DNA from 3 places in the Fretibacterium fastidiosum genome. Region 1 is predicted to be linked to each of the others. Evidence: riboswitches for the same ligand, from Rfam matches in the RefSeq annotation. Region 1 holds a riboswitch; each other region holds the start of a gene.

What was found. A riboswitch is a leader RNA that binds a small molecule or an ion and turns the genes downstream of it on or off. The one in region 1 is predicted to bind cobalamin.
Region 2: it holds a riboswitch for cobalamin, as region 1 does, so the genes downstream of both, ACK28C_RS03180 (DUF4198 domain-containing protein) here and ACK28C_RS04835 (ABC transporter substrate-binding protein) in region 1, are expected to answer to the same signal.
Region 3: it holds a riboswitch for cobalamin, as region 1 does, so the genes downstream of both, nhaC (Na+/H+ antiporter NhaC) here and ACK28C_RS04835 (ABC transporter substrate-binding protein) in region 1, are expected to answer to the same signal.

Annotation. Positions count from the first base shown of each region.
Region 1 is NZ_OZ209244.1:1,095,987-1,099,261, forward strand. Features, by position in the region: gene ACK28C_RS04835 (ABC transporter substrate-binding protein) at 1-1,407, opposite strand, end outside; cobalamin riboswitch at 1,578-1,826, opposite strand; gene ACK28C_RS04840 (AAA family ATPase) at 2,063-3,275, shown strand, end outside.
Region 2 is NZ_OZ209244.1:694,594-697,868, forward strand. Features, by position in the region: gene ACK28C_RS03175 (ABC transporter permease) at 1-698, opposite strand, end outside; cobalamin riboswitch at 1,010-1,207, shown strand; gene ACK28C_RS03180 (DUF4198 domain-containing protein) at 1,370-2,158, shown strand; gene ACK28C_RS03185 (hypothetical protein) at 2,174-2,677, shown strand; gene cbiM (cobalt transporter CbiM) at 2,682-3,275, shown strand, end outside.
Region 3 is NZ_OZ209244.1:137,317-140,591, reverse strand. Features, by position in the region: gene ACK28C_RS00615 (heavy metal translocating P-type ATPase) at 1-852, shown strand, start outside; cobalamin riboswitch at 1,100-1,278, shown strand; gene nhaC (Na+/H+ antiporter NhaC) at 1,490-3,004, shown strand; gene ord (2,4-diaminopentanoate dehydrogenase) at 3,193-3,275, shown strand, end outside.

The DNA.
Region 1 (3,275 bases):
TGCGTCCGCCAGCTCTTCAGCCTGCTGCCACAGCCTGTCGCTCTCCTCCTGGCTTGTGGCGCGCAGCGCCCTGTCGATCAGGGCGTCGACCTCCGGGTTGGAGTACGAGGGCGGATTGCCGATCACGCCTTTGTTGATCTGCGAAGAATGGTAAAACAGATAGAAGTCCGAAGGGCTGGGGTAGCCGAACGCCCAGCACGTCGGCGTAGCGCGGGCGTGGCGCGCTTCAACCCAGGGTGCGGATTGAGGGATAATATGGATTCCAAGCGCTTTGGCGCTCTCCGCGACCGCCACGACCACGTTGTAACGAGGCATGTCGTTGCTGCGGCCCTTGATCGTGAACTCCGCCTTCAGGCCGTCCTTCTCCCGGATGCCGTCGCCGTCCGAATCCACCCAGCCGGCGTCCTCGAGGATCTTCTTTGCCTCCTCCAGGCGTCCGTCCTCGAACGTCCGCTTCGAGGCCCAGGGCAGCCAGCCTCCGCCGATGGTGAAGGAGGGCTTCCCCATTCCGCTCAACGCCTGATCGACCAGAAGCTGACGGCTGATGCCGACGTTCAGCGCGCGGCGGATGGCCGGGTCACAGGTCACGTTGTTACCCACCTTCTCATCTCCTGAGGCAACCCCTTCGGGGATGACGGGCAGGTTGATCGCCAGCGAGGTGAAGGTGTCGAGCGTCAGGAGCTTCATGCCCGGCACCTCCTGTTTTGTGGCCGCGAACTCCGCCGGAATGAAGACGAAGTCCAACTGTCCCGACTTCGCTGCAGCGAGCGTGGCGTCGTCGTCGACCTTGAGGATCGTCACCCGTTTGAAGGGGGACTTCCTGCCGTAATAGTGCGGATTGGGCTCCAAAATCATCTGCTGTCCGATCTGGAAGTCCACGATACGCCAGGCGCCTGAGCCCAGCGGCATGTCACCGTAGCCCTCCTTATAAGCGTGCTTCGGAACGATGCCGACGTAACTCAGGAGGTGCGGAAAGAACGACCATGGACGGGAGAGCGTGAACTCCACCGTTCGGTCGTCGAGCGCCCGAACGCTCTCCAACATCGAGAGGTCTGCGACCGATGCGGCGGCCTTCGTGCTCTCAAACGTGAAGACGATGTCCTCCGCTGTCAGGGGGTGGCCGTCGGCGAACTTCGCGTCCTCGCGAATTTCATACGTGTACCTCAGCCCGTCTTCGCTGACCTTCTCATCCGTTGCCAGGTCCTTTTCCAGCAGGTTGTCCTTGCCGGGTTTCAGCAGGTGGCAGTGAAAGATGTCGGGTCCCCAGACACCATACCCGCGGACGGGGTCGATCTTTCCCGCCATGGCGTTATCGCCGCCCGACAGGACGATCTCATCCTTCGCCAGGGCCGTGCCGCAGAGGAGCGCCATCGCGAGGGAAAGCGCCGCAAAAACCGTTTTCTTCATGTTTGCCTCCTAAAATTCCAAAAATAGTGCAAAACTCCTGCGGGCGGCAAGCCCGCACCTTTTGCGCGTCGCAGAGATAAAAACGCGCCGGCCCTCTGCGCTTCTGCAAGCGAGAAGGTCGGCGCGTCCGTTTTCACGCGCCAAGACGTCCGCCCTGGGCAGGGGGCCAACGTCCTCCAGAGAAAATGCGTAAGTCTCCTGACTTGCGATTCAGGGGGAGAGCCCCCAGCGCCCGATGCCTGCCTTCCCACGGCCTGATGCCGCAGTGACTGACGTTCGTCATGGCGTCCCGAAGAGACGCTTCAGCATGGGTTCACGCTTACAGTGCCGGCCGCGCGGGGACTCTCACCCCATTCCATCTACACCGTCCCCACCGTATCGCGCGTCGGACAGGGAGGACGATGACGCATTTCCATATACAAACAGCCTGTTTGTACAAGACGTCATTCTAATGGAACGCCCTCAAAAAAGCAACAAGGCCGCCGATCGTCTGCTGTCGCTCAACGGTCCTGTCACCCCGTTTTGGGGGATGGCGTCTGGCCTGAAGCAGTGGCGGGCGGCGTTGAGGTTCAATTTCCTGCCTTGATGATGGAGCGCTATAATAAAAGCACCTGGTTTTCGCTATAGCACGACAAGCATTTGAGAGGTGTTTGCCATGTTTGATCCATTTCGACTGAAGGATATACTGGTTGAGTACAAACGGAACTTCGTTTCAAAACAGTGGGAAAATGAGAAATACAAATGGGAAGCCGTGAAATGGTTTCAGGATAATTGGGATGTGAACGCAGTTGATTTTCCGGAGATGCTGAGTCGGTCTTTGGACAAAACCCTCAATTTACTGACTTCCGCAAATTACTTCCCGAAGGGCATGATCGTCGATTTCGCCAGGTCCGCTCATGAAGAGGTTCGTTCCATGTTCATTGCTCTGTTCGATGAGAGCAAGGATGTGTTTGAACGGATGGATGCTTTTAGTGCGCACTCGTCCATCCTCTTGAAGGAGTACGGGAGCGAGGACGCACAGCATTATCAGTATGAAAATTCCATCAGCACCTACTTGTGGCTCCGTTATCCGGACAAATACTACATCTACAAGTTCAGTGAAGCAAAAGCAGTTGCCAACGAACTTAACTCGAATTACCGTTTCAAAAAAGGCGCTTATGCCGATAATATCCGAAACTTCCTACGACTTTACGATGAGATCAGCCTGGCTTTAAAAGAAGATACCGAGCTGGTGAACCTCTTCGAATCGCAATTGACCGAGACGTGCTATTCCGATCCTGAGTTGAAAACTCTGACCATTGACGTTGGATTTTACATCAGCAGATATTATTCGCAAAAGGATGCCGCTGCTGCAAAGCCTGTTAAATGGTATGGTTCCGATTATGATTCCGGCCTTACTGTCGATGACTGGAGCAAACTCCTCGAGGACGAAACCGTCTTTACCACCAGTGCACTGGAAATCATGAAGCGCATAAAAGACTACGGCGGCATGGCATCCTGCACACAGCTTGCCATGAAATACGGTGAGACAAAAAATTTCTACAACGCCGGTTCATTCGGACTGGCAAAGCGCATTTGTGAAGCCACCGGCATTTCACCAAACACCAGAGACAATGGCTCCACACGGTGGTGGACGGTTCTTTACGTGGGCCGTAACGCTGATAAAAATGAAGAAGGCAGCTTCGTTTGGAAATTGAGGGATGAGCTTTCTGCGGCACTCGATAAGGCTGATTTGAGCAACGTTAAACTGTATGTTACTGCCGCATCGGGCGAAAAATATCCGGTTACAGTGGTGGCTCCCATTAACGCATACACAAAGAGTGATTTCCTTGATGAAGTTTACATGACGGAAAAACGTTATGAAAACC
Region 2 (3,275 bases), 400 kb from region 1:
AGCGCGTTGCGCATCATGTGCCGCATGGTGACGGCGCCCTCCGAAATGCCCTTGGAGCGCGCGGTACTGATGTAGTCCTGCCGGATCACCTCGAGCATACTGGAGCGCGTCATCCTGACGATCGTCGCCGCACAGCCCGTGCCCAGCGTCAGGGCGGGGAGGACGAGGCTCTTCACGAGGGGAACGAACCCCTCGCCCATCCCCTGCGACGGCAGCCATCCGAGCCCCAGCGAGAAGACGAGGACCACCAGGAGCCCGAACCAGAAGTTGGGCATGGCGACCCCGATGAGCGACAGGACGGTCGTCGTGTAGTCGAGCAGGGTGTACTGGTGCTTCGCCGAGATGATGCCGGTGGGGAGCCCGATGAGGAGCGCCACAAAAATTCCGGCCAGGGCCAGGACGCAGGTCGCGGGGAAGCGCTCCAGCACCATGTCCATGACGTCGATCTTGTTGCGGTAGGAAACTCCCAGGTCCCCGTGCAGGGCGTCCTTCATGTAGATCAGGTAGCGCACGACGATGGGCCGATTGAGGCCGAGCTCCTCCCGCGTCCGCTGCAGGAGCTCCGGCGTCGCGCCGTCGCCCAGGATGATGGCGGCCGGGTCCCCAGGCGTCAGGGCCAGGATGAAAAAGACGATGAACGTGACGCCAATCAGCACGGGGATCATCATCAGGAGCCTACGTAGGATATAGCGCAGCATCAGCTATCAGCCTCACCTTGCAAGGAATACTGAAGTTTTCAAAAAGTGCTCTCCTATTATATCACTTCACAAAAGAACCCTATCACCACAGGTGAGAAAAGACGTGAAACGGACTTAGCGCGCCCCTGGCCTCTGCAACCAAGGCCTTACGAGGTCCTTGAAGATCATTGCCCCGCACCACGGGCTCCGTGAAGCGGTCCCTCTCAGGTTACCCGCTGCGTCCGACGGCAGGGTCTCTGTCCCACAGCCGCATCCAGCCGTGTGAACTCCTCAAGGACGTCCTTGTTAATTTTCCATAAATTAAACATAACAAAATTTAGAAAAAAAGTGTTATCATAAATTATAAACAGAACTCTTGTTCGTCGGGGGAAGTCGGGTGCAACGCCCGCGCGGTCCCGCCGCCGTGAGAGGAGGACAAGCCAGGTTCGGGGAGGGCGCGAAGGCGCGGCTCCATCGAACTATGTCTTGGATCCCAAGCCGGAATACCTGACGTTCAAGCGGACACAAGACGTTTTGCCACGAGCGATGGCGCAGGAGCGTGTCGTCTGTGACGCCCCCGCCCGCGCCCATCGCGAGGCGGGGGTTTTTGCAGCGTTTTATTCTCTGGACGACGTACCCCGGCAACGGGGTTTTGCCGTAATTCTGTAAGTATTGAGGAGGATGATTTTTTCATGAAACGCGGAAACAAAGTAGTGTTGGCGGCTGGTTTGCTCCTTGGGGTCGCCTCGGCGGCCTTTGCGCACGAGCTGGTGATGAAGCCGCAGAAGATGAACGCGGCGAAGGGCGAGACTCTGGCGGTTGAGATCCACTCGGGACACAAGTTCATCGTACCCGAGGAGGTGGAGAGCGTCGAGCGCATCAAGGCGGGAGTCTTCAAGGACGGCAAGCTCCAGGAGGCCGGGCTGAAGCCGAACGAGAAAAACCTGTGCATCGACTTCTCCCTGCCCGTCGAGGATGCCTCTCAGTCCATGGTGATCCTCGCCAACAAGGACGGCGGTGTCTGGTGCGTCACGAATGAGGGCGGCAAGTCCGGCCTTCGCAAGGACCTGGAGGCCCAGGGCCTGAAGGTCACGAAGGCGACCAAGAACGACAAGTTCGTCAAGGTTATCGTCAACGCCTCCAGGGACGACAAGAACTTCGCCGTTCAGACGGGGCAGGCCCTTGAGATCATCCCCGTGACCAACCCTGCGGACGCCAAGGTTGGAGAGTTCTTCGAGGTGAAGATACTGGTCGACGGAAAACCCTACTCAGGGGCGGTGTGGGCGAGCTACGACGGTTTTGCGCCTGAGTACGAGGACACCTATGCCTACTATACCCAGGCGGTCCAGGGCGTGGCCCATATCAAGATCACAGCCCCCGGTCTCTGGGGTGTGCGCGCCATGAAGACGGACCTGCCCGGCAAGGAGGGCGAGTACGACTCCGTTGCTCGCAGGACCTTCCTGCTCTTTGAAGTGAAGTAGCAAAGTCCATCAAAGATGAACGCCTCTTTCAAAAAGACGGCGCTGCTCGGGCTGGCGGTGATCGCCGGCCTGAGCGGCCTTTTAGCGCAGCAGGCGGACGCACACGGCGTGGGCTATTCGGAGTCCACGCTGAAGCCGGTATCGCTCGAATTCTTCTACTCGACGGGAGAGCTTATGAACTACCTTGAGGCCAAGGTCTTCTCCCCTGCCGACGAGAAGATCGCCTACCAGTCAGGACGGACCGACGAGGGGGGGCGTTTCGCCTTCACCCCCAATAAGCCCGGGACGTGGCGGGTCATCGTCAGCGATGAGGACGGGCACAGGGCCGAGGCGACAGTGAACGTGACGGAGGACTTCCTGAAGGCCGGGGCCACAGGAGGCGGTTCGGGCATCGACATTCAGGAGAAGAAGGCCGCCCCTGAGGGACTGGATCTTCTCCTGAGGGCGGGGCTCGGCGTCAGCCTGATCTTCAACATCGCCGCGTTCGTCCTGCTGCTGCGGTGCAGGAAGGCGGTGTAGTCCCATGCATATCAGCGAGGGAATCCTCTCCACTCAGGCCTTGGCCGCCGGATGGGCCGTCGCGGGCGTCGGGACGGCGGTCGGGCTCAAAAAGCTCAACCCCGATAAGATCGTCCGCGTCGCGTTCTCCTCGTCGGTGTTCTTTCTGGCCTCCCTGATCAACGTGCGGCTCGGCCCCAGTTCGACCCACCTCTCCCTTATCGCGCCCATGGGGCTGATCTTGGGGTGGTCGGCCTTTCCCGCCGTGATGGTCGCCCTGATTCTGCAGGCCCTCCTGTTTCAGTTCGGCGGCCTCATCGTTCTGGGGGTGAATACGGTGGATGTCGCCGTTCCTGCGCTCGCCGCCTACTTCCTGTTCGCGGGCCCGATCTGCAGGAGCAGAGGCCCCATCGCCTCCGTACTGGGCTTCATCGCAGGTGCCCTGGCCGTGCTCCTCTGTGCCGTGGGGGTGGAGATCTTCCTGAGGGGGACGGACGCCAATCTATCCGACATCGCCGACACCGTCTTTATCGCCCATATCCCCCTGGCCCTGATTGAGGGGGCGATCACGGCCTTCATGGTGGCCTACATGAAACGTGCGGCCCCGGAGCTCCTGATG
Region 3 (3,275 bases), 960 kb from region 1:
GCGGCGGCGGACGTCGTGAAGCCCACCAGCCGTCAGGCCGTAGGCGAGCTGCGCCGCATGGGGCTCCGGGTCGCGATGCTGACGGGGGACAACCGGCGCACGGCCTGCGCCATTCAGCGTCAGGTGGGGCTGGACGAGGTCACGGCGGAGGTGCTGCCCCAGGATAAGGAGGGGGAGGTGCGCCGCCTGCAGGAGGCGGGGCGGAAGGTGGCCATGGTGGGGGACGGCATCAACGACGCTCCGGCCCTGGCCAGGGCCGACGTGGGCATCGCCATCGGGGCGGGCACGGACGTGGCCATCGAGTCCGCGGACCTGGTGCTGATGCGCAGCAGCCTGATGGACGTGGCGGGGGCCATCCAGCTCGGCCACGCCGTCATCCGCAACATAAAGCAGAACCTGTTCTGGGCGCTGTTCTACAACGCCCTCTGCATCCCCGTCGCGGCGGGCGTGCTCTACCCCCTGTGGGAGGTGAAGCTCAGCCCCATGCTGGGGGCGCTGGCCATGAGCTTCAGCTCCGTGTTCGTGGTGTCCAACGCGCTGCGCCTGCGCCGCTTCAGGCCGAGTTACGCCTCGGCGGACCCGATCGTGGAAGCGTCGGGCGCCGCGGAGGGAGACGAGGGTAAGGGGGTGATGAAGGTGAAGAAGCTGCTGCATGTGGAGGGCATGATGTGCCAGAACTGCGTGAAGCACGTCAGGACTGCGCTGTCGCAGGTGTCCGGCGTGTCCGGCGTGGAGGTCAGCCTTGAGGACCGGACGGCGCTCGTGACCCTTTCCGGGGACGTGGCGGACGCGGTCCTGACGAAGGCCGTCACGGACGCGGGCTACGAGGTGAAGTCCGTCGAAGCCGCGTAGGGCGGAGCCCTGCGGGTTGATGCAGGGGCCGGGGCCTGAGGGTTCCGGCCCTTTTTGAGTGCCTCAATCCATGGGTAAGAAAAGAAACGGCGATTGTTCAACATCGATACAAAAGCGTCCTTCGTTTCTGAAATTCTTTGGTCTGTTCGCCTAAAAAATTTGACAAACTCCACCCGGTTGAGTTAAACTGGGGGCCAAGTCACGAAGTGCGTTCTTTTTCACCGTTTCACTCGTGAGCTCCTTAGGGGGTTCGCACTTGATTGTCGATACCTGCGTTTGATGGACGGGAAGCCCGGTGAAAATCCGGCGCGGGACCCGCCACTGTGTGCCGGACGAGGTCGCGCAACCACTGGGTTCCGTTTTCCGGGAAGGGCGATTCGAGGATGAAGGCGAGTCAGGAGACCGGTCATTCGCGGGGAGAGGGATAGCCTTACGAGGATCTGAGGCTGTCCGTAAAATGGGTCTGTGCCCATTTTACGGACAGCCTTTTTTTGCGTTTCGAGTTCGAGCGATGTCGGGCAGTACGCTGGGGGGCTTATGGGAGGAGGTGTATCGCATCCGAGAGATTAAGTGCGCTGCGGTTGAGGCAGGGGACCCGTAAGGGCGATTGAGCTTGGAGATGGAAAGAGGGAAGACTATGGACAAGAATATTGATGCCGCCGGGAATTTCGATAACCTTCAGACCGTTGAGGAAGAATTTTTGGGGGAGCCCGGAGGAGGGAAGAAGGAGCCCGGAAGCCGGACTCCGCGGAAGGCCAACCTTATCGAGGCGCTGTTTACCTTCGGCTTTCTCATCGTCGTGATGTCGGTGAGCATTATCAAGTTCAAACTGGACCCGCATATCCCCATGTTCGTCGGCGTCATCGCGGCCGCGGTTATGGGACTGTGGTTGGGCTACAAGTGGGAGTCCCTCGAAAACGCGATGATCAAGGGGATATCTCAGGCCATGCAGTCGATCATCATCCTGGCCATCATCGGTATGCTCATCGGCGTATGGATCGTGTCGGGCGTCGTCCCCTCGATGATCCTTTACGGGCTGAAGCTGCTGTCCCCTCAACTCTTCCTGCCGGCGGCGGTCCTGATCTGCTCCATCACGTCCCTGGCGACGGGGACCTCGTGGGGGACCGCGGGGACCATGGGGGTCGCGCTCATGGGGATCGCCGTCGGGCTCGAGATCCCGCTTCCCCTGGCGGCGGGCGCAGTGATCTCCGGGGCGTACTTCGGCGACAAGATGTCCCCGCTCTCCGACACCACGAACCTGGCCCCCGCGATGGCGGGGACGGATGTCTTCACTCACGTGAAGGCGATGATCCCCACCACGGTGGTGGCCTACCTCGCCGCTCTGGGGCTGTTCGCCTATATGGGCATGGGCTATGGGGGCACCGAGACCAGCCTGGAGAGCATCAAGCTCATTCAGGACGGAATCCTGTCCCAGTTCAAGGTCAGTCCCGTCCTCCTGATCCCGCCGGCGCTGGTCATCGTCCTGGTGGCGATGAAGATGCCTGCCATACCGGGTATCGTCATCGGGCTTCTGACCGCCGCGTTCCTGGCCCCCATCTATCAGGGGGCTTCCCTTGGAGATATCCTGAAGTGCGCGCATTACGGGTACGTCAGCGAGACCGGCGTTGAGGTCATCGACACGCTCTTCACCAAGGGCGGGCTGGAGGGGATGCTCTTCTCGATCTCCCTGACGATCATCGCCATGATGTTCGGTGGGATCATGGAGGAGACGGGCCAGCTGGAGACGATAGTGAACGCCGTCCTGTTCCGGCTGAAGAGCTATGCGGGCCTCATCGTCTCCACGGAGGTGACCTGCCTGTTCAGCAACATCACCATGCCGGAGCAGTACATCTCCATCGTGATACCGGGCCGCATGTACGCTCAATCCTACCGGGAACGAGGACTGCACCCGTCCCAGCTCTCCAGCACTCTGGAGGGCATGGGCACCGTCTCGGGCGCCCTGATCCCGTGGAACACCTGCGGCGCCTTTATGAGCAATGCCCTGGGCGTGCCGACGGCCCTTTATTTCAAGTACTGCTTCTTCAACCTGTTCATGCCCCTCGTCGTGGCCGTGTTCGCCTTCTTGAAGTTTAACGTCCGCTACATGACGGAGGAGGAGAAGGCTCAGCTGGCGGAAACGGGGCGCTGCTGAGGGCGCGTTTTCCCCCATCCTGCGGGATAGGGACTGAAGTTCAGAGGATCGTATTTCCCGCTGCGCGTGAAGCCGGGCCTCGCTCAGCCCGGCGCCCTGTGCGGATAGGGTTTTTGTGTGGCTGCGTGTATTTTTGTTTGTGGTTTTATAATCAATTTGAGTTAAATTTGTAGTGAGGAGGCGTTTTCATGAGGGATATCCGTGTGATGATATGGGGATTTGGCGCGATGGGGAGCGGGATCGCGCGAATGCTTCTGAAGAAGACGGGCGT